DNA from 4 places in the Photobacterium sp. MCCC 1A19761 genome. Region 4 is predicted to be linked to each of the others. Evidence: predicted binding sites of a transcription regulator. Region 4 holds the regulator's gene; each other region holds the start of a gene.
The links. The regulator PurR, encoded in region 4, represses purine synthesis genes. The targets are predictions, from matches to a motif close to TNANGNAAACGTTTNCNTNA.

Region 1 (7,839 bases), on a different contig from region 4:
ATCAATGACCTGCTGGTCATTCATCGCAGAATGGATCGTGGTGATGGTCCCGGATTCAATCCCAAAGGCATCATCGAGCACTTTGATGACGGGAACAATACAGTTGGTGGTACAGGAGCCGTTGGAAACAATTTTGTGTGACGGGCGAAGGGATTCGTGGTTCACGCCATAGATGATGGTGTGATCGATATCATTGCCGGCCGGGTGGGAAAACAGGACTTTTTTAGCCCCGGCTTTCAAGTGCGCTTCGCCATCATCGCGCGAGCCGAACACCCCGGTACAATCGAGCACAATATCGACTTCGAGATCCTGCCACGGCAACAGGTGGATATCAGACTGGTGCAGGATCCGGATACTGTCCTGCTCGCCATTTTCGTGGGTAATAAACAGGTGCTCCTGATCATGGGAGACAGGCTTACGAAAGCGGCCGTGGCTGGTGTCATACTGTAACAGGTGGGCCATCGCTTCCGGCTCGGCCAACTCGTTCACTGCCACGACTTTGATCTGATGATGTTTACCGCTCTCATACAGGGCGCGAAGCACACTGCGTCCGATACGGCCAAATCCATTGATTGCGACTCTTAGTGTCATATCCGTGCTACAAAATTGATAAGCTGGGTTAGTGTATACCAAGCCAGAATGAGAATCACGATAAATGTGAACGCGGTCACCCGGCAAATTAAACCCAGATAAAACAAACAATTAAACATCACACTTCAGCATCGCCGCGAACTTTTCACCCCGACAGCACTGTGAGTGGGATCCCATTTTGTATAAAAAAGACCTCCGTTCGGAGGCCTTTATTTTACTTACCGAAATAAATCAAACGGTGGCTTATGCCAGCAGTTCTTTGGCAGTGCTCACCACGTTTTCAGTGGTGAAACCGAACATCTCGAACAGCTGATCGGCCGGTGCAGATTCACCGAAAGTGGTCATGCCGATGATGCGACCGTCAAAGCCGACGTACTTGTACCAGAAGTCGGCGATGCCGGCTTCAATCGCAATCCGCGCTGTGACGTCAGATGGCAGCACAGACTCACGGTAAGCCGCATCTTGCTTATCGAAGGCATCGGTCGATGGCATGGAAACCACGCGAACCTGCTTGCCTTCAGCCGTCAGGGCTTCGGCTGCGCTCATTGCCAGCTCAACTTCAGAGCCGGTGGCGATCAGGATCAACTCAGGTTTGCCGTCGCTGTCTTTCAGGATGTAACCACCCTTGGCGATGTCAGCCACCTGCGATTCGCTGCGCGCTTGCTGAGCCAGGTTCTGGCGCGAGAAGATCAGCGCGGTCGGCGCGTCTTTGCGTTCAATCGCCAGTTTCCACGCCACAGCAGATTCAACCTGATCACAAGGACGCCAGGTGCTCATGTTCGGAGTCAGGCGCAGTGACGCGATTTGCTCAACCGGCTGGTGGGTCGGGCCGTCTTCGCCCAGACCGATCGAGTCGTGGGTGTAAACCTGGATGTTCTGCACTTTCATCAGCGCGGCCATGCGCATGGCGTTACGGGCGTATTCCATGAACATCAGGAAGGTTGCGCCGTATGGCACGAAACCACCGTGCAGGGCGATACCGTTGATGATCGCGGTCATGCCGAACTCACGCACACCGTAGTGGATGTAGTTACCAGACGCGTCATCCGCAGTCAGGGATTTCGAGCCAGACCACATGGTCAGGTTCGATGGCGCCAGATCCGCCGAGCCGCCCATGAATTCAGGCAGCAGTTTACCGAACGCTTCCAGCGCGTTTTGGGACGCTTTACGCGAGGCGATGTTGGCCGGGTTGGCTTGCAGATCAGCGATGATCGCGTTGGTAGCGTCTTCCCAGTTCGCCGGCAGTTCGCCGTTCATGCGACGCTTGAACTCAGCCGCCAGCTCAGGGTATGCCGCCGCATAGGCTGCAAACTTCTCGTCCCAAGCTGCTTCTTTGGCAGCACCGGCATCTTTGGCATCCCATGCCGTGGCAATGTCAGCCGGGATTTCAAACGGACCGTGGTTCCAGCCCAGGAATTCACGGGCTGCAGCAATTTCGTCGTGGCCCAGCGGTGCGCCGTGACAGTCGTGCGAGCCCGCTTTGTTTGGTGAGCCGAAGCCGATGATGGTTTTGGTGCAGATCAGGGTTGGTTTGCCGCTTTCTGCTTTCGCCGTTTCAATCGCTGCATTGATCGCTTCTGGATCGTGGCCGTCAACCGCCGGGATCACGTGCCAGCCGTAAGCTTCAAAACGCTTGGCAGTGTCGTCGGTGAACCAGCCTTCAACTTCACCGTCAATCGAGATGCCGTTGTCATCCCAGAACGCGATCAGTTTGCCCAGGCCCAAGGTACCGGCCAGAGAGCAGGCTTCGTGCGAGATCCCTTCCATCAGACAGCCGTCGCCCATGAACACGTAAGTGAAGTGATCGACGATGTCGTGGCCGTCCTGGTTGAACTGCGCAGCCATGGCTTTTTCAGCAATCGCCATGCCCACGGCATTGGTGATGCCCTGGCCCAGCGGACCCGTCGTGGTTTCGATACCCGGCGCGTAGCCGTACTCCGGGTGGCCCGGTGTTTTCGAGTGCAACTGACGGAAGTTCTTCAGCTCTTCGATCGGCAGCGCGTAGCCGGTCAGGTGCAGCAGCGAGTAGATCAGCATTGAGCCGTGGCCGTTAGACAGCACGAAGCGGTCAAGGTCAGCCCAGTTCGGGTTTTGCGGGTTGTGTTTCATGTGGCTGCGCCACAGGACTTCGGCGATATCAGCCATGCCCATTGGGGCACCCGGGTGACCGGAGTTGGCTTGTTGTACACCGTCCATGCTCAGGGCACGGATTGCATTTGCAAGATCTTTACGAGAAGGCATGTCTGCTCCAGAAATTCATCGACAATAATAATTGTGGGTGTCTGTCCAGCAATAGATGCAGGGGTTGCATCTGAAATCGGCGGGTGAGCATTGTCGCAAAGTCTCCCCTGCCTCTGCAAACGATTTCCCGTAAAAATCTCATCCATATCAAATGCCTGCTCTGGTTTTCCCACCCTTTCCGGCCATTAACCCGATGAAACGTAAACGATTGCTTGCACCATTCAACAATCTCCACATGAATTACGGTATTGATTTAAAACAGGGTGAAGGTATTATAGACGTCTAGACGGAGGTAGCTCTATCCATCAACACGGACATTGATATGCATCATTGATGAATGCTTTTGCACCAGAGCCCCTCTTAATCAATCGACAAGCCATATTTAAGTGAGTGTACACATGTCAAAGCACCTGTTTACTTCTGAGTCTGTATCAGAAGGACATCCGGATAAAATTGCCGATCAGATTTCTGATGCCGTATTGGATGCAATCCTGGAGCAAGACCCGAAGGCACGTGTTGCGTGTGAAACCTATGTCAAAACCGGCATGGTGATGGTTGGCGGTGAAATTACCACCTCTGCCTGGGTCGATATCGAAGAGATCACCCGTCAAACGGTTCGTGAAATCGGCTATGTACACTCTGACATGGGCTTTGATGCCAACTCTTGTGCGGTCCTGAGCGCGATTGGTAAGCAGTCTCCGGACATCAACCAGGGTGTTGACCGTGAAGACCCGCGCGAACTGGGCGCCGGCGACCAGGGCATTATGTTCGGTTACGCGACCAACGAAACCGACGTGCTGATGCCAGCACCTGTGACTTACGCGCACCGTCTGGTTGAGCGTCAGGCGAAAATCCGCAAAAACGGCACCCTGCCATGGTTGCGTCCGGATGCGAAAAGCCAGGTTACCTTTGCATACGATCAAGGCAAAATCGTCGGTATCGATGCGGTTGTTCTGTCAACACAACACTGTGACAGCATTGAACTGCCTGTACTGCAAGAAGCGGTGATGGAAGAGATCATCAAGCCGGTTCTGCCTGCAGAATGGCTAACCAAAGAAACCAAATACTTCATCAACCCGACCGGTCGTTTCGTCATCGGTGGCCCAATGGGTGACTGTGGCCTGACCGGCCGTAAGATTATCGTGGACACCTACGGCGGTGCCGCACGTCACGGTGGTGGTGCTTTCTCCGGTAAAGATCCATCAAAAGTTGACCGCAGTGCAGCTTACGCGGCACGTTACGTGGCGAAAAACATCGTCGCTGCTGGCCTGGCCGAACGCTGTGAAATTCAGCTGTCTTACGCCATCGGTGTCGCGGATCCAACATCCATCATGGTGGAAACTTTCGGTACTGAGAAAGTAGCGCACGATGTGATCGTTGAAGCAGTACGTCAGCACTTCGACCTGCGTCCATACGGCCTGATTGAAATGCTGGATCTGCTGCAGCCAATCTACCAGAAGACTGCGGCTTACGGCCACTTCGGTCGCGAAGAGTTCCCTTGGGAAAAGACCGACAAAGCCGATCTGCTGCGTGACTTCGCCAACCTGAAGTAAACGCTCGTAACAGACAGAAAAAGGAAGCTTCGGCTTCCTTTTTTATTGCCGCGCCTTTTATACTACGCCTTTCACGCGCACTCAGTTTTCGCCATGACATCGCTCCAATCCCAGTTTCAGTCCCAAATTAACGCCCGCGTCGCCCAGTGTATTGCCCGGGCAAACCAGCAGTTGCATCTCGACCTGCCCTTGCCGGTGGTCAGTTTCCGGCAACGGGGAAAAATTGCCGGCAGTGCCCGGCTGCAAAGTTGGGAAGTTCGCTTCAACCCGGTATTGCTGGCAGAAAACCCGCAAGCCTTTCTCGATGAAGTCGTGCCGCATGAAATCGCCCACCTGGTGACCTTTCATCGCTTCGGCAAAGTCCGACCCCATGGCAAAGAGTGGCAAGCGGTGATGACCGAGGTCTTCGGTATCCCGGCCAGAACCACCCACAGCTTTGATACCCGCTCCGTACAGGGCCAAACGTTCCGCTATCGCTGTCACTGCCAGGAGCACCAGCTTACCGTCCGCCGGCATAATAAAATTCGTCGCCAGCAAGCGATCTACCACTGCCGCACCTGCCGCCAGCCGCTGCAAGCCGTCTAACCTGCGGCCCGCTTCACATCACTCCTGTCGCATCTGCCGGAGATACCGCAGCTGTGTGAAATACTTCTAAAAATTATCATCGGTGATAGTCTTATCAGATAATTACTATTGATAAGGCCGTTTATGAAGTTTTCTATCAAGGTGCTGCTGTTTGCCTTGCTCACCCCTGCGGTTGCGATGGCCGCACCGCCCGCCTCATTCAGCAAAGCAAAAAAAATTGCCGTACAGATTTACCGGGATCATCCCGTCAGTTTTTACTGTGGCTGCGCCATTGACTGGCAAGGCAAGAAAGGGGTTCCCGATCTGGAAAGCTGCGGCTATCAGATCCGCAAACAACCCCAGCGCGCCAGCCGGATTGAATGGGAACACGTGGTGCCGGCCTGGCAGTTCGGCCACCAGCTTCAATGCTGGCAGGACGGCGGCCGGAAGAACTGCCGGAAAGACGCAGCGTTCCGCACCATGGAAGCCGACTTGCATAACCTGACCCCGACGATCGGCGAAGTGAACGGCGACCGTGCCAATTTCAGTTTTATGCCGTGGAATAATCAACTCGGCGCCTATTACGGCCAGTGCGCGATGAAAATTGACTTTCAATCCCGCCGGGCCGATCCACCTGTAGGCGCTCGCGGGCAAATTGCCCGGATTTATCTGTACATGAGCGACACCTATCCGTTCCGCCTCTCCCGCCAGCAACGCCAGCTGATGGAAGCCTGGGATCGCCAACATCCGGTCTCAGACTGGGAATGTGAGCGCGACCGTCGCATCGCCAAGGTGCAGCGCAACCACAATCCGTATGTGCTGCGTGCTTGTCAGGCCCAAGGACACTAACCGCGGTGCCCATCCGGCAGCCTGTCCTTCGGCTGCCGGACAAAATTACCGTCCTTGCCTTGTATTTTCCCCCGGCGGCAACCATGTAGTGTCTATCAGCTCTGTATTGATATAATGCAGCCAATCAAAAACCCAAGCAGGTTATTAAAATAGCCATGAGAATCCCTCGTATTTTTCATCCCGAGCCATTGCCGGCACAAGGCACCGTCCTGCTCAGTGACGATGCAGCCAACCATGTGGGCCGTGTCATGCGCATGCAAACCGGTCAGGAAGTGGTGCTGTTTGACGGCAGCGATGCCGAGTTTCCGGCAGTGATCACCCTCGCCAGCAAGAAAAGCGTTGAAGTCGAAATCCAGGGCCGCAACGCGCACAGCGTGGAATCCCCGCTGGATATCCACCTGGGCCAGGTGGTCTCGCGTGGCGAGAAGATGGAATTTACCATCCAGAAATCGGTCGAGCTGGGGGTGAACACCATTACCCCGCTGATCTCGGAGCGCTGTGGCGTGAAGCTCAATGCCGAGCGTTTTGACAAGAAACTGGCGCAATGGCAGAAAATCGCCATCAGTGCCTGCGAACAGTGCGGCCGCAATACGGTGCCGGAAATCCGCCCCATGATGAAGCTGGAAGACTGGTGTGCAGAAGAATACGATGGCCTGAAGCTGAACCTGCATCCGCGCGCCAGCTACAGCATCAACACCCTGCCAGCGCCAGTCACCAAGGTCCGCCTGCTGATCGGCCCGGAAGGCGGCCTGTCCGGCGAAGAAATTGCGATGACCGAGCAATATCAATTCAGTGAAATCCTGCTCGGGCCGCGTGTGCTGCGCACCGAGACCACAGCGATGACAGCCATTACCGCCCTGCAAGTTCGCTTCGGCGATCTCGGCTAACCCTCGGGAAGACAATTTTAGGAGAAACCTATGATCAAACTGGGTATCGTGATGGACCCAATCGCGTCCATCAATATCAAGAAAGACTCCAGCTTCGCCATGTTGCTGGAAGCGCAGCGCCGGGGCTGGGAAATTCATTATATGGAAATGAACGACCTGTCACTGGAGCAAGGCAAAGCCGTGGCCCGCACCCGCACCGTGAGCCTGAAAGAAGATCCGAACGGCTGGTATGAATTCCACAGCGAGCAGGAAATTGCCCTGTCCGAGCTGGATGCCGTGCTGATGCGTAAGGATCCGCCGTTCGATACCGAATACATCTACGCGACCTATATCCTCGAGCGTGCCGAGCAGGAAGGTGCCCTGATCGTGAACAAACCGCAAAGCCTGCGTGATTGTAACGAAAAACTGTTCACCGCCTGGTTCCCGGAACTGACCCCGAACACCGTGGTCACCCGCAGCGCGGCCAAGATCAAAGCCTTCCAGCAAGAGCACGGGGATGTGATCCTCAAGCCACTGGACGGCATGGGCGGCTCTTCAATTTTCCGCGTGATGCAGGGCGATCCGAACGTCTCGGTGATCATCGAAACCCTGACCAACCACGGCCAGCACTACTGCATGGCGCAGACGTTCGTCCCGGATATCACCAACGGTGATAAGCGGATCCTGGTCGTCGACGGCGAGCCGATGCCATACTGCCTAGCCCGGATCCCGGCCAAAGGCGAGACCCGCGGCAACCTGGCTGCCGGTGGTCGCGGAGAAGCCCGTCCGATCAGCGACACCGATCGCCAGATCGCTGAAGCCGTCGCACCGGTGCTGAAAGAAAAAGGCCTGATCTTCGTCGGCCTGGACGTGATTGGTGACAAGCTCACGGAAATCAATGTGACCAGCCCGACCTGTATCCGCGAGATTGAAGCCGCCTTTGATATTTCGATCACCGGTAAGCTGATGGATGCGATCGAGCGCATGGTCAAGGCCTGACGCACCCGTTCCGCTTCCGGCCTGGCAAGCCCATACCGGAAACATTCACGGCGGTCAGAATGACCGCCGCTGAACTTTTTTCATTCCATACCATTTCCGGCAATTAGTCGGCATACTGTAAGTAACAGGATAGGTTGTAAGGGCACACTTATGAATCTGACGAATCATTTTCTGGT
Region 2 (7,839 bases), on a different contig from region 4:
TATTGTTGATGTGAGTACACACTGCCGCATTTATTGGTCATGCACATCCACCGATAATCACGACAGACAATTGTCCACTCAGAGAAACATGATTATAACTTGTTGTTTTTGATAGACTTAATCTATGCCGATCTATTTATCGTGTGGTAATGACTCAACTCATTCGTGATTGCTTACCAACCCAAGCGTCTTATTTTGACGAATACAGATCCCACTCTTTCCTAATTGGAAATTATTTCAAAACAGGAAAATATGGCACCTGTCATTGAATTTCATGAACGGGGAAAATGGGGAAGATCATCATAATTCCTTAAAAAATAAGCGCTAAAATATTGGTGCTTTTTTGCTCAATTTTGGAAAAAAGAGGCAAAAAAAAAGTGCTAATTTTTTGGAAATTTCGAATTAAAGTCACTTAATTTGTTCAAAAATAAACCTTATTTTCGTCACAAATAAATGTCCTTACTAAAGGCATGGGTGATTATTGAGCGGTTTAATTTCAGTAACTTCCCGAACTCAGTCGTCAGATACTCCCCCCTCTCCAGTCTGAAACAATATGGTGACTTATCTGCATTATGAGCTGGCAGGAGAAGGATCACGGAAGCAGTGTTCGTCAAACGTGCTCAGAAGACATCAGAAGACGCGTCTACCCGATGGTCATACCGTCTTACGGGAGCCAATTCTATGGCGTCAGGCGTTCATGGGGAAAAGGTAGCAGCACTGTCAATTCATCGCTGAGGCAGCGTTTGGCTGCGTATTTGAAAATAACTTGATGGAAGTGTCGCGCAGGTTTGCAGGTGCTTTTGGTATCGGTGGGAATGGTATCGGGACGGGTCACGTCCAACAGGAGATGTTTACCGGATGGCGATCATCCCCTGCTGTCAGCCAACGAGAGAAAAATTCAAATGTTTTTCAACGATATAGACTTGCATGCGATCGTTCATCACCTTGATGATGTCGCAAAATGCCATTTCTTTGGTACTGGTCAGTGATAGCGGCGTCTCTTCTGCCAGCATACAGAGGCTGGCACACCCACTATTTTCGATCACCAGGTATTTTGCCGTTCCGAACTCAGTTTCCAGCGTCACGATATCCGCTTCTTGTGGCTCACACGCCTCTCCCTGAGTGTGGAAAAACCAGCTTTTCGGCATCATGGGCTTGTGAAAACGGCTCGCGGCCACCGCATTGAGGGCCAGTTCGGCTTTACGGGGCTCGGAAAGCTCCAGATCCGCAATACTCTCCACGAAAGTCTGAAACACACTGGCATCATCAACGGTAAAATCTGTCCGTTCATAGGCAGCGGTGATCAGGTGCTTCGTCGGAATAGAGACCCGAAAAATCATTTCATCGCCCAAATCTAACATCAGGGAATCATGCTTTGAGTCAAAATACCATGTCCATGAGTTGTTAGGCTTCAGCATGTAACTACTCCAAAATCAGTTCTTTATACTGCTTATCCAACGACATAGAAAAAACTTTAGGAGAATTTTACTGTGCCGATGTCAAAATAAAAGGGGAAATAAACTGCTGATCTTAATGAGATTCTGCTGAAAGTTTGACAAAAATCGGGCTTATTCGGATCCTGGGATAGTTACAGACAAAAATAAAGCCCCTGCAATGATCATGCATTGCAGGGGCTCATCGAATAACGCTGTCGGAACAATGGTTAAATATTGGTCACGATATCTTTCACCAGCTTCGGACCATGATAGATAAAGCCGGAATAGACCTGTACCAGCTGCGCGCCGGCCATCATCTTCTCTCTCGCCGCAATAGCAGAGTCGATTCCACCGACACCAATGATTGGCAATGCCCCATCCAGCTCTTCAGCAAGGCGACGAATCACTTCGGTACTGCGATTCTGTAACGGACGGCCGCTCAGGCCACCAGCCTCATCACAATGCGGCATATCCTTGATCAGTGCACGATCAAGTGTAGTGTTGGTCGCAATAACGCCATCGATATCATTCTTGATCAGGGACTGTGCAATCTGGCCGATCTCATGATCCTCAAGATCTGGCGCGATCTTCAGCGCCAGCGGCACATACTTACCATGTTTCTCGGCCAGCTCTTTCTGTTTTTGCTTCAGTTGAGACAGCAGATCATCCAAGGCTTCACCGTACTGCAAGGAACGCAGCCCCGGCGTGTTTGGCGAGGAGATATTCACCGCGATGTAACCGGCATATGGATAGACTTTATCCATACAGATCAGGTAATCCTCTGCCCCCTTCTCTACCGGCGTATCTTTGTTTTTACCGATGTTAATCCCGATGACACCGTCATACTTGGCTTTTTTGACATTTTCTACCAGTTGATCAACCCCGAGGTTATTGAAGCCAAAGCGGTTGATAATCCCTTCTGCCGGAAGCACCCGGAACAAACGCGGCTTGTCATTACCCGGCTGTGGACGCGGTGTGACGGTGCCTACTTCGACAAAGCCAAATCCCATGGCGCCGAAGGCATCAATACATTCACCATTCTTATCCAGGCCTGCAGCAAGGCCAACCGGGTTTTTAAATTTGATTCCCATCACTTCAACGGGACGATCAGGAACGTGTTGTCGGTAGAAAAGATCGAGAGGAGTGCCAGTAAAGCGAGAAAGATTTTTGATTGCCAGATCATGTGCTTTTTCAGCATCAAGCTGAAAGATGGCGGATCGAGCGAGGCGGTAAAACATTGTACCTCCTTATAAAGGCCCCGTATAAACGGGATGACATTATTCACAGAAATATCGCTAAATACAACGACTATTTTTGATTTTCTTCATCAAAAACAGCGCTTTTCTTGAAATACTCGTCGGGATTCCATAAAAGTAACAGTTTTCAGGCAAACGATTACGCTGTGGTAACAGGATGATCACGCAGATTCGCAACGGATACCCTACCCGCGTTAAATCATATTCCAGACATCAAAGCAGAAACGGAGAACATCAATACATAGCTTCCTTCCAAAGGATAGGCAAAAAAAAACCGCTATGCCGGGGCATAGCGGTTCATTCATCGGTTCAGCGTCAATGTCGTGCCGTGCCAGGGTGCCTTACACGGCTGGACGACAGTTCAGGTTCAGTAACATCAGCTCACGCAGGGCAACCGAGAACTTGGCAAACTCATGGGTGGTCCCCACTTTGAATTCGGCCAGCACGGTGTTCCAGCGCTGAATTGCAACCTTATGTTCTGCTTTCCAGTCTTTAATCAAGACTTCAGCTTCCTTCCCTTCCGGATATGACGTAATAACAGCTGATGTCAGCTGGCGTTGCTGCCAGTCCAGATCTTCGCGGAACGAGGCGCGTGCCAGGGCCTGCCAGTGGTTCTCAACCGGCTGGTTGTGAACCTGCTGCAGGAACCAGTGCAGGGATAGGTCCGCACCTACCACAAAGTACACGCGAGAGATAAAGTTGATGTCTTTATCCAGTTCTTTAGTGATCTGGGCGATATCCAGTGCCGAGTACAAGCTGCTCAGGCGAGCGATCCCGTGTGCCAGCGCTTCAGGTACACCTTGCTCAATCATGACATTCGCTTGATCGTCATGCTCTTTCACTTCTTCAGTGACAAGGTAACTTTCCAAATTATCCTGTAGTTTCTGGACAACCGGCTGGTAGAACGCAATTTGCTGCTCGATACCCAGCTGACGGTCACGGTTACGCAGCATCCAGCGTGTAACGCGGCGCAGCATGCGACGACAGCGATACAGCATGTCGTACTGCACTTGGGCAGCTACCACATTGTCCAGTTCACGGATCTGGTCGAAGAACTTGTCAAAGCCGTAAATCTCACGGCCAACGGCATAAGCAGAAGCGATTTCAGCAACCGATGCCCCTGTCTCTTCCTGCAGACGCGTTACAAAGTTACAACCCATCTCGTTAGACATCTGATTTGCCAACGAGGTTGCAATCAGTTCCTGACGCAACGGGTGCAGATCCATCTTGTCGCTATACTTCTCTTGCAGCTCTTTCGGGAAGTAAGCCGGCAACAGACGGGCATGGTAAGGATCGTTGGCGATCTCATCGGTCACCATCTCCTCTTTCAGAACCATCTTGCCATAGGCAACCAGAACCGCCAGCTCCGGACGAGTCAGGCCCATACCTGATTTTTCGCGCTCAGCCAGGGTATCGTCATCCGGCAGGTATTCCAGGTTCCGATCCAGCTTGCCTTCTTTTTCCAGGTGATGAATAAAGCGAATCTGCTCTTTCAGCAACTGAACTTGCTGCTGCTGCGTGACAGAAATCGACTCGCTCTGACAATAGGCGTCATCCAGAACAATCTCGCCCACTTCATCTTCCATTCGCTCAAGCAGTTCGTTGCGCTGCTTGTAGGTCAGGTCACCACTGGCCACCAGACCATTCAGCAGGATCTTGATGTTGACTTCGTTATCTGAACAGTCAACACCACCTACGTTATCCACAAAGTCGGTGTTGACCAGGCCGCCTGTCTTCGCGAATTCAACACGGCCCAGTTGAGTCATACCCAGGTTACCGCCTTCACCGACGATCTTAGCACGCAGCTCACCGCCGTTAATCCGCAGCACATCATTCGCACGGTCGCCTACATCAGCATTGGTCTCACTGGCCGCTTTGACATAAGTCCCGATCCCGCCGTTCCACAGTAGATCCACTTCCATTTTCAGGATCATCTGGATCAACTCGTTCGGTGGAACGCTCTGCTTGCGGGTACCCAGCAGTTTCTGGACTTGAGGCGTCAGCTTGATCGACTTGCTGCGGCGGGAGAAGATACCGCCCCCTTCAGAGATCAGACTCACATCGTAATCTTCCCAGCTTGAACGCGGCAGGTTGAACAGACGGTTCCGCTCTTCCCAGCTGCTTGCTGAATCCGGATTCGGATCCAGGAAGATATGCATGTGGTTAAAGGCTGCGACCAGTCGGATGTGTTTCGACAGCAGCATCCCGTTTCCGAAGACGTCCCCGGCCATGTCACCGATACCCGCACAGGTAAAATCGGTGGTCTGGCAGTTAATGCCCAGCTCACGGAAGTGACGCTTCACTGATTCCCAACCACCGCGGGCCGTGATCCCCATCTTCTTATGGTCATAACCGTTCGAACCACCGGATGCGAATGCATCGCCCAGCCAGAAGTTATAATCATCAGACACTGAGTTAGCCAGATCCGAGAACGTTGCCGTCCCTTTATCTGCTGCAACAACCAAATATGGGTCGTCGTCATCATGGCGGACCACATCGGCTGGTGGCAGAAGCTCACCATCGACGATATTGTCGGTTACATCCAGCAGCGCACGAATGAAGCGCTTGTAACAACGCTGTCCTTCAGACCAGATTTCTTCACGTGTTGTCATCTGTGGCTGACGTTTACACACGAAACCACCTTTCGCACCAACTGGCACGATAACCGTATTCTTCACCTGTTGTGCTTTCACCAGGCCCAGAATCTCAGTTCGGAAGTCTTCCTGACGATCAGACCAACGCAGACCACCACGGGCAACTTTACCGCCGCGCAAGTGCACCCCTTCGATATCCGGTGCATATACGAAAATCTCGAAGAATGGAACCGGCGCGGGGATTTCCGGAATTTCAGATGGACGCAGTTTCAGGGACAGCCATGGCTTCGGCTTGTCTTGCTCGTCTTTCTGATAGTAGTTGGTACGCTGGGTCGCCAGGATCATTTCCATGTAGCGGCGAATGATCCGGTCGTCATCCAGGCTTTCAACGTTATCCAGTTTCTTATTCAGTCTCGCGATCAAATCCTGCTCGGCTTTTTCCGTGTGCTTCTTCTTCGGATTGAAGCGCAGCGCAAACAGGGACACCAGATCACGAGCCAGGTCGCTGTGATTTGACAGCGTCTCTTCAATATAGTGCTGACTGAACGGGAATCCGACCTGACGCATATAGCGGGCGTAGCTTCGAAGAATCGTGATCTGGCGACCGGTCAGACCGGCACACAGCACGAGGCGGTTGAAACCATCGCTTTCAATATCGTTATGCCAGATGGCTGAGAAGGCTTCCTGGAAGCGGTCACGCGCTTCTGCCAGATCGATTTCATCACAGGCATTGAGCAACATGGCGAAATCAAGGATCCAGTAAACGGTTCCATTGGCAGTGACGATCTCGTATGGTGACTCACCAATCACGCGCAGCCCCAGGTTTTCCAGCATCGGCATCACATCCGACAGATGGATTGGCTCATCGCGATGGAATAGCTTGAGCTTCACAAAGTTGGAGTTCACGCTTTTTTCCTGAGGACGGTAGAACAGCATCCCCAGTTTATTGTCTTCACTCAGGCTTTCCAGTTGCTCGATATCGGCAACCGCAGAGCCCGGCAGCATTTGTTCTTTATATGAGCGAGGGAAAGCGCGCGCATAGTTCTTCGCCAGCGGCGTGCCTTTGTTTTCACCAAAGTTAGCAACCAACGAGGTACTCAGGCGATCTTCCCAAGCAGCAGCGGCTTCAACCAGGTTGTGTTCGATGGCTTTGACGTCCACATCAAAATTATTGTTATCTACGCGCACGATGTAATGAGTTCTCGCTAGCGGACTTTCAGAGAAGAAAGTCGTAAATTCGACATCTTGATCCGAACCAAAGTACTCTTTCAGGATCTTTTGAGTTTTACGGCGCAACTCGGTGTTGTAGCGCTCTTTGGTGACATACACCATGCAGGAGAAGAAGCGGCCGAATGGGTCACGACGCACAAACAGGCGCAGCAGATCACGGTCTTGCATGCGTACCACGCCGCAGCCGACATCTAGCATTTCTTTCTCGTTGGCCTGGATCAGCTCATCGCGCGGATAGGTTTCCAGCAGGTTGTTCAGGGCTTTCCAGGAATGAGAGCCTTCAGAATAGCCACTGGCTTTGAGGATCCGCGACACCTTATTGCTGATCAGCGGAATATTCATCGCCGTCTGATGATAGGCCGTGGACGCATACAAACCGGTGAAACGGTGCTCGCCGACCACATTACCGTTCTTGTCAAAGCGACGAATACCAATGTAGTCAGTGTAAGCCGGACGATGGACTTTCGACTTACCGTTGCTCTTGGTCAGGATTAGCAGATCGGTTTTACGTGCTTCCAGGCGGGCAGATTCCGGCAGCTCAGATAACGTCAGGGAACGGGCTTTGCCGGATTTACTCAGCAAGCCAAGACCGGTTCCTTCACAAGGAAGTAGCTCGTAGTCCCCTTCAATCGGCAGCAGATCGTACTGGTGGTAACCCATGAATGTGAAGTTATGGCGTGTGACCCAATCCAGGAAAGCAATCACCTCATCACGCTGTGCATCGTCAACCGGCAGCTCAGCCGCTTTCAGTTCATTGACGATCTCCTGCATTTTACCCTGCATGGCATGCCAGTCACTGACAACCAGATCGACATCTTGCAGCACTTGTTCTAGTTCTTCTTTGAGTGCTTTCATTTCCGCCTTATCGTTCAGGCGGTCAACCTCAATATGGAACAGGGTTTGCAAATCACCATCCTGACCACAAGCTTCGGTGATCACGCCCTGCTCATTCCGCTTGAAGTAATACGGGCCATTAAGCATCAGGTGGCTTGTGATCCCGAGACGGGTCAGCGTCATGCGGACCGAGTCAACCAGGAATGGACGATCTGGGGTTACAATTTCAACCACAGTGTGGGTCGATTGCCAGCCGTAACGGCTGAGGGTCGGGTTATAAACCCGAACAGAGATTTGATCCGGTTTGTTTTGCACAAGGTGATGCCAAAGGCTCAGCACTGCACCATATAAGTCAGATTCATTCCTTTGCAGCAGATCGTCGTCTGCCAATTGACCTAATAATTTTTGAGCAAAAACTTCTACTAATGACTGCTGCGGGGTCTCAATCTTGTCCTGGATTAAGCCATACACTTTTTCAAGCAGTACCGG
Region 3 (7,839 bases), on a different contig from region 4:
ATCACCATAAAAATGACCAGCCCAATACGCTATCAAGAATTGAAAAAATGCAAGCAGTGCATATCCAGATGCTACAAATCGAAAATATAGTGATTTTTGACGTGACATCAAACTTTCCTTCTCATATCGAATATTAATTTAGAATATGATTCTCGCATCAAGATCTGATTGATGACATAACGCTGCAGCTGAGCGCTCTAGTTCTTACTTAGTAAACAGAGGATAAAAGTTTAAACCAAGAGCTTCCAAATTGGCACGGCCTGAACTCTCTCGGTCAAGTACACACAGCACATTCCTCACCACTTTTTAACTCCTTGACTGCATCAATGATAGCCCCATCAGAAGTGACAACGTCTTCAATGATTACGAGCTCTTTACCTGTATTATCACCACCCTCAGCTAACTTACAAGTACCGTATACTTTGGCTTCTTTTCGCATAAACAATACTGGATTGTCTGTTGCTAAAGAGATAGCAGTCGCAAATGGGAGCTCACCCTAGCTTCCATTGGTTCAAACAGAGTTTAATTCCCAATCAAATCTATATAGTAAACCTTATCAGTATATCGACGATACAAATTAGTTGCGATCAATTTTGTCGCTTGATTCATGGCCTGAGGCGAGGATTTAGGGTTATTTCTAGCCTTCTCATCAGGCTTTGCCATACTTGGTATGTCTGATTTCATTCCAACCGGAAGTCACCATGTCCAATTCCGTCTATGGCATTGATATTGCAAACTGAACTCCAGTGTCTACGGTTAAAACCAACAATTCAAGTCATTGAACTGCAAAACAATAATGCGGTTGAAAGTTCCTTGAACGCCTGCCAACATTTCACTTGTCATCAGCGTACTAGCCTTCAAGTGGGGACGTATCTTCTTCCGCTGCTGGCAGAACAGTAAACCTTACGATGAAGCAAAATACATCAATACTCTGGTAGAGAAAATGTCATCGATAGTCGGTTGCTTAGCAGTAAAACAGTAAAGTTAAGATGATGATATTAACTATGGACCGTCCATCTCAGAGCGTGTTGTTATGCCTGTGCTGATAAGTGCGACAATATCACCTTGTAGCAGAATTCAAAGTCACGTTCCAAGCCCGGGTCAGAGTAGTCTTTTAAGTGGATACGAAAATCAGCGATACCATCGTCTGTTGTTTCAAAAGTCTCTAGAAACTCGTTTTCACGTGCAATTATTACTGATGGATTGTCATAACCTCTTGTGTTGAATTGGTCTGCTGTTATGTCAATTTTCAAACCACCCAAGTTAAGCCATACATGAGATTGCAACTCTTTGTGATTACCACCATACTCACCACGAATTAATGTTGCGCCAGAAAACCCATTGTCAGTTAAATACGCAGCTAAAATCTGAGAAGAATCGTCACAACAAGCCGAAGGAAACTGACTAGCAGATAGTGACGTTCCATCAAAATTAGATGGATTTAAACACTCCATTATCCGACGAAAATCCAATACAAGGGCACGCAACTCTTCCATTTTTCCTCCAAAAGCGCTTTGTTATGTGTGTTGCTTAAACCTAGCGATATGACGTTTATACTTCTTCTCACGCCACCACCAAATCACAAAACTAAAAGGAAAGGCACCAATCAATGCCCAGAATCCACTCATTAATATGTCGGTAGTTTGTGCCCAACTTAAAGCGATTTCTGATATAAATATTGGTTCAATACTACGTCCGATCATCACGCCTAAAATAGCAGGAAACGAAGTACGGACAGCAAAACTAAAGCTTCCCTTTTTTCGCTCTAGTTTCCACTTGGAAAATTCGACATCCGGGTCTTTCATTATCTCCTCCATAAGACATTCGGTATGGATACATAACATCTAAATAGCAATATCATGCATATAATCTTACTTAGAATTTAAACACATCAGGTCGAATATCAAGCACTTAAGTCTTTTTTGATATCTATAAATAGTTTTTAGTTTGGGCAAAGTAAGCATTGTGATTTTGTGAGACCTCGTATGCGCTCGAGGTTTTTTAAAAATATCATTCTTATCAAATGGATAGGGTCCAGAATTTTGCAAAAAAAAAGCCACGATGCAACATCGTGGCTTTTGGGTCTTCGGGGTAGGGTCTTTAGACCGTGAACTTGCTCATCACTTCTTCTTGTTGATGAACTTTACGGATTTGCTGTTCCATCGCCTGATTGGTGTTTTCAGCGCCATCCGCAACCTGGACCGACAGCTCTTTGATGTTGAGGGTGTTGTTATTGATCTCTTCTGCGACCAGGCTTTGCTCTTCGGCTGCCGAGGCGATTTGCAGGTTCATTTCGTTGATCTTCTCAATGGCGACATTGATTTGATTCAGCGCTTCGTCCGCTTCCTGAGCTTTGATGACCGTATTGGCAGCGGTTTGCTTACTTTCACCCATCACGGTGGCGGCAGTGGATGCTCCGGATTGTAACTGCTCAATCATCTGACGAATTTCTGTGGTCGATTCCTGGGTGCGTTGGGCCAGCGTTCGGACTTCATCGGCAACCACAGCAAAGCCACGACCGGATTCCCCAGCACGGGCGGCTTCAATCGCGGCGTTCAGGGCCAGCAGGTTGGTTTGATCGGCAATTTCGTTAATCACCTGTAAGATGGACTCGATATTACCGGTATCGCTCTCCAGCTGCTTGACGACGTCTACGGTGCGGTCGATTTGAGTCGACAAGTCGTGGATCGCCGCAGTGGTATGGGAAACAATCTGGCTGCCTTCCGAGACTGAAGATTCAGCCGCCTGGGCCGCCGCCGCCGCATGCTGGGCATTGCTGGCAACGTCGGCAGAGGTCATCGCCATTTCATGCATCGCAGTTGCCAGCTGATCCAATTCCTGCAATTGTGAAGACATGGCATCGGCGGAATGTTTCGCGCCGGCTGCGGTTTGCTCAGTGCTGTGCAGAATATCCTGGCTCAGGGATTTGGACTCGATGATCAGGCGTTGCAGTTTGTCGGTGAAGGCATTGAAACCTTTTGCCAGCTCCGCAAACTCCTGGTCGGTGTTGGTATCCAGGCGGCGGGTCAGATCGCCATGACCCGAGGCGACATCCTGAATGGCGTCGTTGAGATCCTGGATCGGGCGCATCAGCACTTTGATCAGCATAAGCAGGGCAATAATCCCGGTGATCAAGGCAAGTGCAGAGTAGATGATTGAATCTGTTTTCAGTTTATTGACTGCGGCAAACGCCAGGCTCTCATCCAGAACGGCGCCCACAAACCAATTCTGACCCGGAATTTGGGTGAAGGAAACATTCAGCTGTTTGCCGTCTTGTGCCAGGGTCGTCGGTTGCTTGCTAATAGGCAGATTCCCCAGGAAAGAAGACATGCTCTTGCCGTTGAAATCGGCATTCGGGTGCGCGATCACGGTGCCGTGGTTATCAACAATAAACAGGTAACCGGCATCAAACAGCGAGACTTGGTTAACCAGCTTCGCCAGGCCACTCAGGCTGACATCAAAGAAAATTGCGCCCACAAACTGGTTGTTCTCAAATAAAGGGGTGGCGATGGACACCAGCATTTCTTTGGTCAGCGTATCCGGATACGGCTTGGTAATGATCAGCTCGCGACTTTGTTGAGTGGCTTTATACCAGGGACGGCTACGGGGATCCCAGTTGGCGCCCGGGTTCCAGTTCGGATCGCTGCTGGTGTAGCTGCCGTCACGCTCAAAGCCCTGTCCGGCCAGCAGAAAGGCATCGTGAATGGTCGGCTGGTTCAGCACGGTCTGGATATTGTCTTTCGACAGATCCTGTTCGATCAGGCTGGTTGCGTAACGGGCCAGCGATTTACTGCTGTTGAGCTCCGCGTTAATGGTGTTACTCATGCCGGAAACAATTTCATCAATGCTGTGTACGACAAGCGACTGTACTTCAGCTTTGGTTTTGAAGTATTGATTGGCAGAAAGCAGAGATAGGGCAGCAAGCAAGATGGTAGAAGATGTTGCGACAATCTTATGGCTGAACTTCATAGAATGAGACCTCAACAAGCACATGGTTAAGGCCTATTTTCCCCTTGCGCGGATAGGGATGTTAATCAAAGATTTCAAAATATGTGATCATGGAATATGAATTATTTGTGCTAAGTCATTTTTTGATGAAAATTTGAACGATTATGTATGTAATCTCAGCGGATTGTTGTTCATCTCAGCAATTTGTTAGCGTTTAAATATGCAACAAAATGAAAAATGGCGGCAATGATGCCGCCATTTTTAACAAAATCGAAACCTTATTCTGCAATCAAGTCATACTCTCGACGCAAGATATCGATGATTTCTGCTTTTGGATTGTCACTCAGGTGGATTGGCTGACCGGTCACTTTTTCGGCAATCCCGGTATAGACTTTGGACACCTGCATCAGGACTTCTTGCGGCAGGGCGTTATCGCGCGCCAGGGCTTCGCGCTCATCCATCCGATCTTTGTTCAGCAGAATGTCCGGATCCGGAAAATAGTTGAGCAGGAGCTGGCGGAACTCTTCTTTTGAGTTTTCGACAATCTTGCCGTCACGATAGGCCGCGCCATCCCAAATGCGTGATGAGTCCGGCGTACCGACTTCATCCATGTAAATGAGTTTCTCTTTGCCTTCGGCATCGGTGACATAACCAAATTCAAACTTAGTATCGACGAAAATCTGATCCAGTTTGGCCAACGCGTCGCTAATGACGTTGAAGCCTTCTTTCAGCAGGGTTTCGTAACGGCTGATATCTTCGGCGGACGAGAAATTGAAGGCCGCAAAGTTCTCTTCGATGTTGCGGCGGGTAATATTGACGTCGTCAGCTTCCGGCACCCCAGGAATACCTTTGAGGATCCCTTTGGTTGATGGGGTGATCAGCAGCTCAGGCAGCTTCTGATCTTTGGTCAGTCCTTCCGGGACTTCAATCCCACAGAATTCACGCTCGCCTTTGTCGTAGGCGCGCCACATTGAGCCGGTGATGTACTGGCGGCAGATCGCCTCGATTTTCACCGGTTTGGCTTTCTGAACAATCCAGACAAACGGATGCGGAATATCCAGGATGTGGCTGTCGGCCAGGCCATTGTCACGGAACAGCTGGAACCAGTGATTGGAAATCGCATTGAGGGCAGCCCCTTTGCCCGGAACGCCTTTCATCCCACCTTCACCGTGCCAGATACAGTCAAAGGCAGAGATACGGTCACTGATCACCATGATGGCCAGTGGCGCATCCGGCTGGACGTTGTAGCCTTTTTCCTTGATCAGGCGGCGGCTGTCGGCTTCAGTCAACCAGTAGACAGAGCGCACTTTACCACTGTGAACAGGTTGGTCAGTACGGATCGGGAGGTCATCATTTACAGCGAGAACTTGATCGGCAAGGCTCATGGTGAATTCCTATTTCAAGAGTCGGGATACAGTCAAACCGGCAGGAAAGCGTGACTGAATAAGCAACAAAATAGCGGCTTCCGCTGCCAGTGGCGCTGATCATAGCAGAAGCTCAGGCGGCTTTCAGCAACTAAAGCAAACGTTTGCGCAAATATTTTCACCGGTCCGTTCAGATGCGTGGTTACATCTTGGGCAAATGAAATTTTTGTCAGGCGAATTCGCCGCGCCTGTGGCAAAATCTCCTGTTTTCTCGTTTAATTTTCTTACTCACGATCAGGCTATCGTTATCTATGACCCGCTATACCCCCGAGCAGATCGCATTTATCCACCACGATGCAGGGAACGCCCTGTGCATCGCGGGGGCTGGTACCGGTAAAACCACCACGCTGGTGGGCTTGATCGAACAAAAGCTGGCGCACATACCGGCGACGGAAATGCTGGTGTTGATGTTCAACCGTGATATCCGGACCGACTTCCAGCAAAAGCTCCAAGATAATGGAATTGGGCAAGCGGTCCCGGTGCATACGTTTCACAGTTTCTGTCTTCGGTTGCTCAATCAAACCGGGTTTCTGGCCCAGACGGGGTTTCAGGTCGATTATCAAAGCGGCGAGAGTGATAAATCCCTGGTCAAGCAGGTGTTGCGCTCGATTGCCGCCGGAGAGCAGAACTATCAGCGCCAGCAGATGATCAAAGATCCCAAAACCATCGAGCTGCTGCTGAGCTTTATCGGCCTGGTCAAAGCCTATATGTTGTCGCCACGCGAAGTGTTTCAGCTGGCAGAGATCAGTCGGGACTATCTGTTTATCCTGGATGGATTTGAGCAGTTCGAATCCCTGCGCAAACAGCACCGAGTACTGTTTTTTGATGACTGGCTGGTGGAATCCGTCAAGTTGCTGGAAGACAATGTGGCGATTCGCAGCCATTATCATCAGCATTGCAAACTGGTTGTTGTTGATGAGTTTCAGGACATCAATACCACCCAGTATCGACTGCTCAAGCAGCTGCTTGGTCCGCAGACCCAGTTGCTGGCCGTGGGGGATGTCGATCAGTGTATCTATAAATGGCGGGGCAGCGCGCCGCAGTTTATGCTCAACTTCGAGCAGGATTTTTCGCCGGCGAAAACCTACACCCTGTCGCGAACCTTCCGCTTCGGCCACAGTCTGGCGCTGTCGGCCAGTCATCTGATCGCCAACAACAAGCAGCGCTTCCATGATTTTCTGACGGTTTCGGATACCGGCGTGGATGATACCCGCATCGAGGTATGCGGCACGTCACGTCAGGTCGGAGAAATTGCCCAGTCAATCCAGAAAGATCTGGCCGCCGGTGGCGATCCGTCTCAGCAGGCCATTCTGGTTCGGCGCTGGTCGCAGACCTTGCTGTTTGAGCTGGCATTTCTCAGCAAGCAGGTGCCGTATCACATGCCGGTGCCGTCTGTGCTCGCCAGTAGCCGGGAAGTGAAACTACTGATTGAGTTGATGTCGCTGGCAACCGGCCGTTATGACCAGTGGCCGGTGCCGAACAAAGGGCAGTTGCTGTTTAATCTGATGAGTTTTCCGCACTGTTATGTGCCGAACAAAACCTTGCGCCCGCTGTGCGATCAGCTGGCCGGGATGGACAGCGGTCAGTGGCTGACCTTTATCGGTCGTTATGAAAAAGCCAACAGCAACCTCAAGCTTGAAAATCTCATTGAGCGGCTGGACTTGCTGGTGCGGCTGCAACGCAAAGGCAGCTTCAAAGCGCTGGAAGTGTTTAATCAGTACCGTAACGAAAGCGGGTTGGATAACTGGATCTGGAAAACTGAAGCCACCGCCACCGAGATTGAAGAAGCGGTGGAGCGGCTCGACAGTGTCGCGACCGTGCTGGAAACTATGGATCAGCCGTGCGAGAAAGCACTGCAATATTTTGAATACTATACGCAGCAATCGGTCAATCACGACAGGGAAGCGGGCAGCCGCGGGGTACAGCTCACCACAATTTTCCGTGCCAAGGGTTGTGAGTATGACCGGGTGTACCTGCCATTCTGGGACAAAGATGCCTTTCCGTATATGAATAAATCTTCCGGCAGTATCGGGGCGGACATTGAAGAAGAACGGCGTCTGGCTTATGTGGCGATGACCCGGGCCAAGCAACAAGCGACGGTTTATTTTACCGAGCCGGAGGTCACGGCGGCGAATGCCGGTAAAGCCACCAATGCCAGTACCTTTGTGCTCGAAGCCAAAGCCGGATTAGCCAAAGAAGTCGGCCCGCTGTTGTACGAAGAAGGTGAGTTGCCGTACCACGCCTCGCCGATTGTCACGGAATACTACAAGCGACTGGGACGGGAAGCCGATGTGCAAGCACCTTGCAAAGAACCACCTAAGCAAGAGGCACCGCGTAAAGAAGCACCTGAGCAGGCGGGGCCCGCTTTGGATGCGGAAGCGTCCCATGATTTAGAGTCCGGATTGGCTATCGCCGCAGGTCAACGTGGCGGACAACCGGATTACAGCTATGGATGGGCGCTGCGCCA
Region 4 (7,839 bases):
CGCTCCGGGCTACGATTGCTGACTTTGATTGGCGTGATCAGTCCGCTGATCGGACTGCTCGGCACCGTGCTGGGCCTGATTGAAATGTTCAAAGGGATTGCGGCCACCACAGGCTCAGTCACTCCGGGCGATCTGGCCGACGGCCTGGGCTTGGCGATGCGCACCACAGCCGCCGGTCTGATTATCGCGCTGCCCGCCATTACCGGTGCCCAGTTGCTGGGCCTGTGGGCCGATCAGATCACAGCCAAAATGGAACACACCCTGAACTATTGCAACCTGTGGCTTGAAGGATTGAGCCTGAACCCGGCCAACCCGAACCAGGTGACAGCTTCAGCGACGGCCCAAACCGGCGAGACACAACCATGATCCGGGTCGCCAGTAACTCCCGGGATGAGGACCAGCTGACACCGGATCTGACCCCGCTGATCGACATTATTTTCATCGTGATGGTGTTCCTGCTGCTCACGGCCAGCGTGAAGTTGCAGTCGCTGGAAGTCGAGCTGCCGCAAACCGACACCCGGGCACTGCAAACTACCGAGGCCGATCCGGTCACGATCAACCTCATGGCACATGCACCGTATTGGGCCTTGCAAGGCAAACCATTCGAGACTTGGGATGCTTTCAGCCAAGCCCTGTTAAATGAGGTCAAGACACATCCGGACAAACCCGTGGTGATCGGAGCAGACAAATCCGGTTCGGTCGAACACATGCTCAAACTGCTCGCGTTCCTGCAGCAGCAGGATATCAAAGCCACACAACTTTTAATGGAAGAGGATAAATCATGAAGCGTATTGCTCTGGCAACCGCACTCCTGCTCACGGCAAGCTCGGCCTGGGCCAATGAACGGATCATCAGTGCGGGGGCCGCCGTTACCGAACTCATGTATGCACTCGGTGCCCAGTCGCAAATCGCAGCGGTAGATATTACCAGCAAGCCGTTAGTCGAACCTTCAGTGCCGACGCTGGGCTACCACCGTCAGCTTTCTGCTGAAAGCCTGATTGCATTAAATCCGACCCGTTTGCTGGGTTCGAACGAGATGGGGCCGAAATCGACCCTGGACCTGCTCCGCCAGGCCGGGATCACCGTGAATATCCTCAACTCCGGGGAAACCGTGGACGATTTGCTGATCCGAATAGACCAGGTCGGCGAGCTCACCGGCAAGCAAACTCAAGCGGCAGCACTGCGTGAAGACGTCCAGGTGAAACTGGCGGCTATCAAAGCGAACCTGGCACAAACTCAAACGCCGAAGAAAGTCCTGTTTTTGTTGATCCGCGAAGGCCGTCCGGCCAGTGTGGCCGGCCGCAACACCACCGCCGATACCGTGATCGCTTTAGCCGGTGGGGTGAATCCGGCTGCCGAAGCCGTCGAGTCCTACAAGCCTATTTCCGTGGAAGCCATGGTCGAGATGCAACCCGATATCATTCTGCTGAGTTCCCGAACCATGGCCAACCTTAGCAGCGCGGATGATTTGTTACAACAAATGCCGCTGCTGATCGCCACCCCGGCCGGACAGAACAAAGCCATCGCCACCATCGATGGTACCGCGCTGATTGGCGGGCTGGGCTTGAAAAGCCTGAGCGAAGCCGAACGTTTAAACACTGTGTTCTACCCACACTAACAGAGCCGAAATTCACCACTATGCAGTTTCAACGCATTCCTGCCGCCATTATTTTCCCGCTGGGCCTGCTGAGTCTGGCCGTGGCGATCACCAGCTCGGTGGTTGTCGGCCCGATGGGGATTAGTTTTAGCGACAGCCTAAAGGCATTACTGCCCTGGCAGGCCGAGCTTCCGGCACATATTCAGATTGTGATCCACCAAATCCGCCTGCCGCGTACGCTGCTGTGTATTGCCGTGGGTGCCATCCTGGCTCTGTGCGGTGCGGTCATGCAAGGCCTGTTCAGGAACCCGCTGGCAGATCCCGGCATCATCGGCGTCTCCGGCGGGGCGAGCCTGGGGGCTGCGCTGGCGATTGTCGTGTTTGCGCCGTTGGCTGCGAGTTATCCCTTGCTGCTAACCCTCGGAACCGTGCCCGTGTTTGCATTTATCGGCGGTGCGGTCAGCACCTATCTGGTTTACCGTCTCGGGACCGATAAAAACGGCACCTCTGTCACCGTGATGCTACTGGCCGGGGTAGCCATTGCGGCGCTTTCCGGTGCTGCGATGGGGCTGATGAACTATCTGGCCGATGATCAAGCGCTGCGGGATCTGTCTTTGTGGAGCATGGGCTCGCTGGCCGGGGCAACTTGGCCGGGGATCATCCTGGCATTTGTCACACTTGGTGTGCTGGTGCTGATGTTTGATCAGGACGCCAATGGTCTCAATGCATTTTTGCTGGGGGAGGCGGAAGCGCGGCATATGGGCGTCAACGTCCAGCGGCTCAAGCGTCGCCTGATCCTGCTCTGTGCCGCGGGTGTTGGCATTTGCGTTTCATTGAGCGGGGTGATCGGTTTCCTTGGGCTCATCATCCCACATCTGGGCCGGATGCTGTGCGGCCCGAACCATAAAATCCTGCTCCCGCTCTCAGCCCTGCTGGGCGCACTGGTGTTGCTGGTGGCCGATATGCTGGCCCGCGTCGTGGCGGCCCCGACGGAACTGCCGGTCGGAATCATTACCGCTATTCTCGGCGCGCCGTTCTTTATCATCATGCTGGTCAAACAACGAGGCAGAATGTCATGAATATCGCCATGAACCCTGTCTCTGCAACAACGCAAACGGCACCAGCGATTGAAGCCCGCTCGCTCAACCTGACCCTGGGCGGCAAAACACTGCTTGATGACTTCAGCCTGAGTCTTGCCAGCGGCGAACTGACCGCTTTGCTTGGTCCGAATGGGGCCGGGAAAAGCAGTCTGCTCAAGGTGCTGAGTGGCGAAGCCGACGGCGGCGGCACGATACATTTTTTCGGTCAGGATCGGGAAACCTATGCCCCGGCGATGCTCGCCAGACACCTTGGGGTCCTGCCGCAACACAGCAACCTGACTTTTGCGTTTACAGCGCGGGAAGTGGTTGAGCTGGGCAGCCTCCCACTGCAACTGACGAAAAAAGACACCCAAGCGCTGGCGACTGAAACCATGAGCCGGGTCGATGTCCTGTCACTTCAGGACCGACTGTACCCCACCCTGTCCGGCGGTGAAAAACAGCGGGTTCACCTGGCCCGGGTGCTGACCCAGCTCAGCCATGCGGGCGAGCAATGTATCCTGATGCTGGATGAACCGACATCCGCCCTGGATCTCGCGCATCAGCACCGGACCTTGCAAGTGGCCCGGGAGCTGGCCCGGTCCGGTGCTGCTGTCATTGTGGTGATCCATGATCTCAATCTGGCCGCCCAATATGCCGATCGGTTAGTGATCATCAATCAAGGCAAAGTACAGGCTGATGGCACGCCATGGCAGGCTTTAACGCCCGAAATCATCCAGCGGGTCTATGGCTGGCCGGTCCACGTCAGCAAACATCCGACCCAAGATTTTCCGGTCGTGATACCCGCAGGATAAGCAAGCCTGTCCAACCGGCATAAACACCGGCACGCTTCTCCCGGTTTCCCCGGGAGAAGCGATGGCCGAGATGAAAAACACCACCAGATATGCATCCAATTTGAGAAAATTTGCAGTGAGTTTGTTGATATCTATCAAGAATTACTACCTTGCGATACAGAAACGTTGCACTGTGCGCTACACTCAGTAGAATGTGATCGCAAGCGATTACACAATGCAACGCCTGAAAGGCGAGAAGAACAAGAAAGCCGCTCGGAAGAGAAGCGGCTTTTTGACGTTTTATACGCAGTATGAAACAGCATGATGATCTCTGTGAACGCAGATCATCATGCCAAACTGAACAAGTATCTGGCCTGACTCCAAGAAGCAAACCAGATACTTATTCAGTTTGGTGCGCGGCTGTTGAATGCTGTTCAGATCAATGAAGAGAAATGGGCCCAGGCCCGCTTTGAATTATTAGAAGAATAAGTATGGCAACGATTAAAGATGTTGCACGTTTGGCAGGTGTTTCAACCACAACAGTGTCTCACGTGATCAATAAAACCCGGTTTGTTGCAGAAGCAACCCAGAAGAAAGTTCTGGCTGCCGTAGACGAGCTCAACTATGCCCCAAGTGCCGTGGCGCGTAGCCTGAAATGTAACACCACCCGAACCATCGGCATGTTGGTGACCAAATCAACCAACCCGTTCTTTGCCGAAGTTGTACATGGGGTTGAAGAATATTGCTATGGCGAAGGCTACACGCTGATCCTGTGTAACACCGAAGGGAACCTGGAAAAGCAACGTGACTATCTGCGCATGCTGGCTGAAAAGCGGGTCGACGGATTACTGGTGATGTGTTCCGATCTGGACGATAAACTGCTGGCCCTGCTCGAGCGCCAGAAAGATCTGCCGATGGTGGTCATGGACTGGGGTCCGGAGAGCCCGCACACCGACAAGATCCAGGACAATGCGGAATTGGGTGGCTATGTCGCGACCAAGTACTTTATTGAACACGGCCACCAGAAAATTGGCTGCCTGACCGGTCACAGTGAAAAACTCACCTGCCGCGAACGCCTCAAAGGCTTCCATAAAGCCATGGCTGAAGCCAATCTGAGCGTCAATCCGGACTGGTTGATTGAAGGTGACTTCGAGTGTGAGTCTGCCGTGGCGGCTGCCAAGCAATTCATTGCCATGGAAGAGCGCCCGACCGCGATTTTTTGCTTTAACGATATCATGGCGATGGCGCTGATCAGTACGTTTGAGCAAGCGGGTCTGCGCGTACCGGATGATGTCTCCATTATCGGTTATGACAATATCGACCTGGCGCCGTACTTCTCACCACCGCTCACCACCATCCACCAGCCGAAACAACGGCTGGGTAAGAAAGCCATTGAAATCCTGATGGCGCGGGTGAAAGACAAACAACATGAGCGCCGGATCTTTGAAATGGCACCTGAGTTGGTGGTTCGAAAATCAGTTAAGAACCTAAACACCTGATTTCATAACCACTTCAATTTTTCCATTCAAAAAAACCGATAGCTTGCTATCGGTTTTTTGTTGCAATTTTGACCTTCCCCTGACAGAAGCTTTACATTCTCAATTTCTCAAAGCGTATAACGTGTTAAATGTGGCCCAATCCCAATCAACCTGTTCAAAATTTAATAAGTTTTAAATTTTCTCTAGCAGGCTTTAGAATCTATTTATGGGAGCGGTATCACACTTTTAAAAATGGGACCAAGTTCAAAAATATCTTCTGAGATATGCTTATTAATGTCACGAACAAGGCAAACCATTCGAAAGGATGGGACGCAAAGCCTCCGGCCTAAGAGTAGCTTAATTATCAATAACTAAGTGGACTTATGGTAGCGGGGTTGCCGATGGATGTAGCAAGAAGTCATGTTCAGAATCCTGACAAATCCCTGACATTGCTTTTCTTCGTATTTTGCTAATCTGAATCCTCGCTCTGTTGTTAGGTGACTCGAGAAATTTTTCACCGAGAAAGAAGCATGGACAAACCAGTACTTAAAGATTCTCTTCGACTGTTTCAATGTTTTGAAAATGTAAAATCACGTTCAATGTTTGGTGGCTTTGGGATTTTCTCAGGCGAAACCATGTTTGCGTTAGTTGTTAACGACAAACTTCACCTGCGTGCCAATGCCGAAAACGAAGAACAATTTAAACAAGCAGGCCTCAGCCCATACGTTTACAAAAAGCGTGGCTTTCCGGTCGTCACCAAACACTTCGCAATTCCTGAGGAGTGGTGGGATGCGCCGGAAAAAATTATCGAACACGCACAGCAGTCTTTTGAAGCCGCTAAACAGGACAAGGAAAAGAAAAGTCAGACCGGCCCGAGTCGGATTAAAGACTTACCTAACCTGCGCTTAGCCAACGAACGAATGCTGAAAAAAGCAGGGATTTGTAGCGTCGACGAACTCTACGAAGCCGGGGCATTGAACGCTTTTAAAGCCCTGCAGGAAACGCATCAGGAAACGGTCAGTCTCGACTTGCTCTGGGCGTTGGAAGGTGCAGTAAGCGGACGTCACTGGTCCGTCATTCCGCCGCAGCGTCGTTCCGAGCTGTTGTCAAAACTCAACAGCTGAATCCTTCCCGATTCATTCTGAAAAAGAGGCGGCTTCCGTCTCTTTTTTTATGCTTGGCTTCCCCATCCCTCAGCCAATCCCTCCCCGCCCAGAACGCGCGCGTTGAAGGCACCACAGAGCGCCGCTCAATGCGGGTCAGAACGGCTTTTCTTGCTGCTCCGTATCATGTCAAATTTGTACCATCAGAAAGACATTTTTCTGTTAAAAAATGACAAAGATTGACACCACTCCCAAAGCTGTTCACAAATTCATCAACAGGGTTTTCATCCCATGCGACCTCAGTAGAATTGGGGCGTCAACGCAGCCGGAAGGAAGGTATCATGTACAGCTCGCAGCCTTTTCCAGGACAATCCAATCAGATGTTCAAAGACAAGTTTTGCAAATGGCCAAAACTGATGCGCCTGTTGGTCCTGCTGAACCTTCTGCCAACCACTGTTATTATCTTTGTTGTTCATCAGCAACTGGCCCCGTTTTCAATGCTCGATGAAGTGCTGGCATTGACTGCTGGGTTCAACGGCCTGCTGCTTTTATGGGGCATTTTGCTCAAAATCCGCGCCAAGAAATACTGGTACCGCAACTATCATATCGGCAAAACCATGGCCCTCGCCTTACTGCCGGTACTGGCCTCCGGTTATCTGTTTGTATCCCAGCCTGTCATTCCGGATATGGCAAAGCAACAAGAGGTCAAATCCGTCTATATTTCGCTCAACTAAACGAATTTAAAGATTTTTTCTCTCAAAACTGAAAGTTTTCCAACCGTTGTTCGGTCTTGTCTCATACCATTCGGTAGAGCTGCATCCTGCGCAACGATTCGTGCTATCTTTGTTGCATATGTGGCCCGCAGGCAACCTAAGAGGCACACGTGCGTATTTCAGCCAAGCAACATTACTCATTTTTGATCAAGCCGCTCCTCTGGCTTCAGAAGCGCCATTACGGCCACCCTCTGAATCCGGCCTTGTTATGGGGACGACGCCCCACCCTGTTTTGGCTGGTTGCCGGATTCTTTGGCTATCTGGACCGCAAATCATCGCCATTAACCCCGGTGATTCGCTCACTGATCTGCGTCCGGGTGTCGCAACTCAACCACTGCGCGTTTTGTGTCGATGCCAACGGCATGAAGCTGGCCGAACGCTGCGACTCCATCGAAAAAATCAAAGCACTGTCACACTGGCAGCAAAGTGATTTATTCAGCGCCGAGGAACAAGCAGTGCTGGGCTATGCCGAAGCCATCACCATCACCGGACAACAGGTCACCGATGCCATGCTGTCGGCACTCACACAATGGTACGACGAGGATGCGCTGGTCGAATTGACGGCCTTGATCGCATTTCAAAATCTCTCGGCCAAATTTAACACCGCTCTGGACGTCCCTGCGCAGGGATTCTGCTCCCTGCCTATCCAGCCGGAGCAGACGGATCAACAGCCAACACGGCAAACGAACAGCCCCAAGTAGGTCATCACCACTATGAACAAGAAAAAGATACTCGTTTTCGGCATTGTTGCCACCCTGATTGGGCTGTGGTTTGCGCTCGATCTCGGCCAGTACTTCACCCTGGAGCAAGCCAAAACGCAGCAACTTGCCCTGCAGGATGCGATTGCCAGTCAGCCGCTCGTTGCCAGCCTGATTTACTTTATGGTTTATATTGGTGTGACGGCACTATCACTGCCCGGCGCAGCCATCATGACCCTGCTGGGCGCCGCGCTGTTCGGCTTCTGGTGGAGCCTGCTGCTGGTCTCATTTGCCAGCTCCATCGGTGCCACCCTGGCTTT

Region 1: the regulator PurR is predicted to act here: its motif matches at 3,029-3,048, upstream of metK (methionine adenosyltransferase).
Region 2: the regulator PurR is predicted to act here: its motif matches at 2,820-2,839, upstream of pyrD (quinone-dependent dihydroorotate dehydrogenase).
Region 3: the regulator PurR is predicted to act here: its motif matches at 5,465-5,484, upstream of VV869_RS03150 (phosphoribosylaminoimidazolesuccinocarboxamide synthase).

What each region holds. Positions count from the first base shown of each region.
Region 1 covers NZ_JAZGTF010000006.1:165,972-173,810, reverse strand. Annotated here, with positions in the region: gene epd (erythrose-4-phosphate dehydrogenase) at 1-591, opposite strand, end outside; gene tkt (transketolase) at 835-2,832, opposite strand; gene metK (methionine adenosyltransferase) at 3,231-4,385, shown strand; gene VV869_RS08635 (SprT family zinc-dependent metalloprotease) at 4,479-4,970, shown strand; gene endA (deoxyribonuclease I) at 5,094-5,798, shown strand; gene rsmE (16S rRNA (uracil(1498)-N(3))-methyltransferase) at 5,954-6,685, shown strand; gene gshB (glutathione synthase) at 6,716-7,663, shown strand; gene VV869_RS08615 (YqgE/AlgH family protein) at 7,814-7,839, shown strand, end outside.
Region 2 covers NZ_JAZGTF010000019.1:20,191-28,029, forward strand. Annotated here, with positions in the region: gene VV869_RS16550 (cell division protein ZapC) at 879-1,418, opposite strand; gene pyrD (quinone-dependent dihydroorotate dehydrogenase) at 1,664-2,674, opposite strand; gene VV869_RS16560 (NAD-glutamate dehydrogenase) at 3,034-7,839, opposite strand, start outside.
Region 3 covers NZ_JAZGTF010000002.1:86,900-94,738, reverse strand. Annotated here, with positions in the region: gene VV869_RS03165 (hypothetical protein) at 1,032-1,496, opposite strand; gene VV869_RS03160 (hypothetical protein) at 1,518-1,805, opposite strand; gene VV869_RS03155 (methyl-accepting chemotaxis protein) at 2,101-3,969, opposite strand; gene VV869_RS03150 (phosphoribosylaminoimidazolesuccinocarboxamide synthase) at 4,227-5,333, opposite strand; gene VV869_RS03145 (ATP-dependent helicase) at 5,624-7,839, shown strand, end outside.
Region 4 covers NZ_JAZGTF010000004.1:95,458-103,296, forward strand. Annotated here, with positions in the region: gene VV869_RS07035 (MotA/TolQ/ExbB proton channel family protein) at 1-366, shown strand, start outside; gene VV869_RS07040 (ExbD/TolR family protein) at 363-785, shown strand; gene VV869_RS07045 (heme/hemin ABC transporter substrate-binding protein) at 782-1,618, shown strand; gene VV869_RS07050 (FecCD family ABC transporter permease) at 1,639-2,676, shown strand; gene VV869_RS07055 (heme ABC transporter ATP-binding protein) at 2,673-3,488, shown strand; gene purR (HTH-type transcriptional repressor PurR) at 3,959-4,966, shown strand; cyclic di-GMP riboswitch class I at 5,243-5,348, shown strand; gene VV869_RS07065 (TfoX/Sxy family DNA transformation protein) at 5,476-6,069, shown strand; gene VV869_RS07070 (hypothetical protein) at 6,390-6,782, shown strand; gene VV869_RS07075 (carboxymuconolactone decarboxylase family protein) at 6,932-7,522, shown strand; gene VV869_RS07080 (FAD-dependent oxidoreductase) at 7,535-7,839, shown strand, end outside.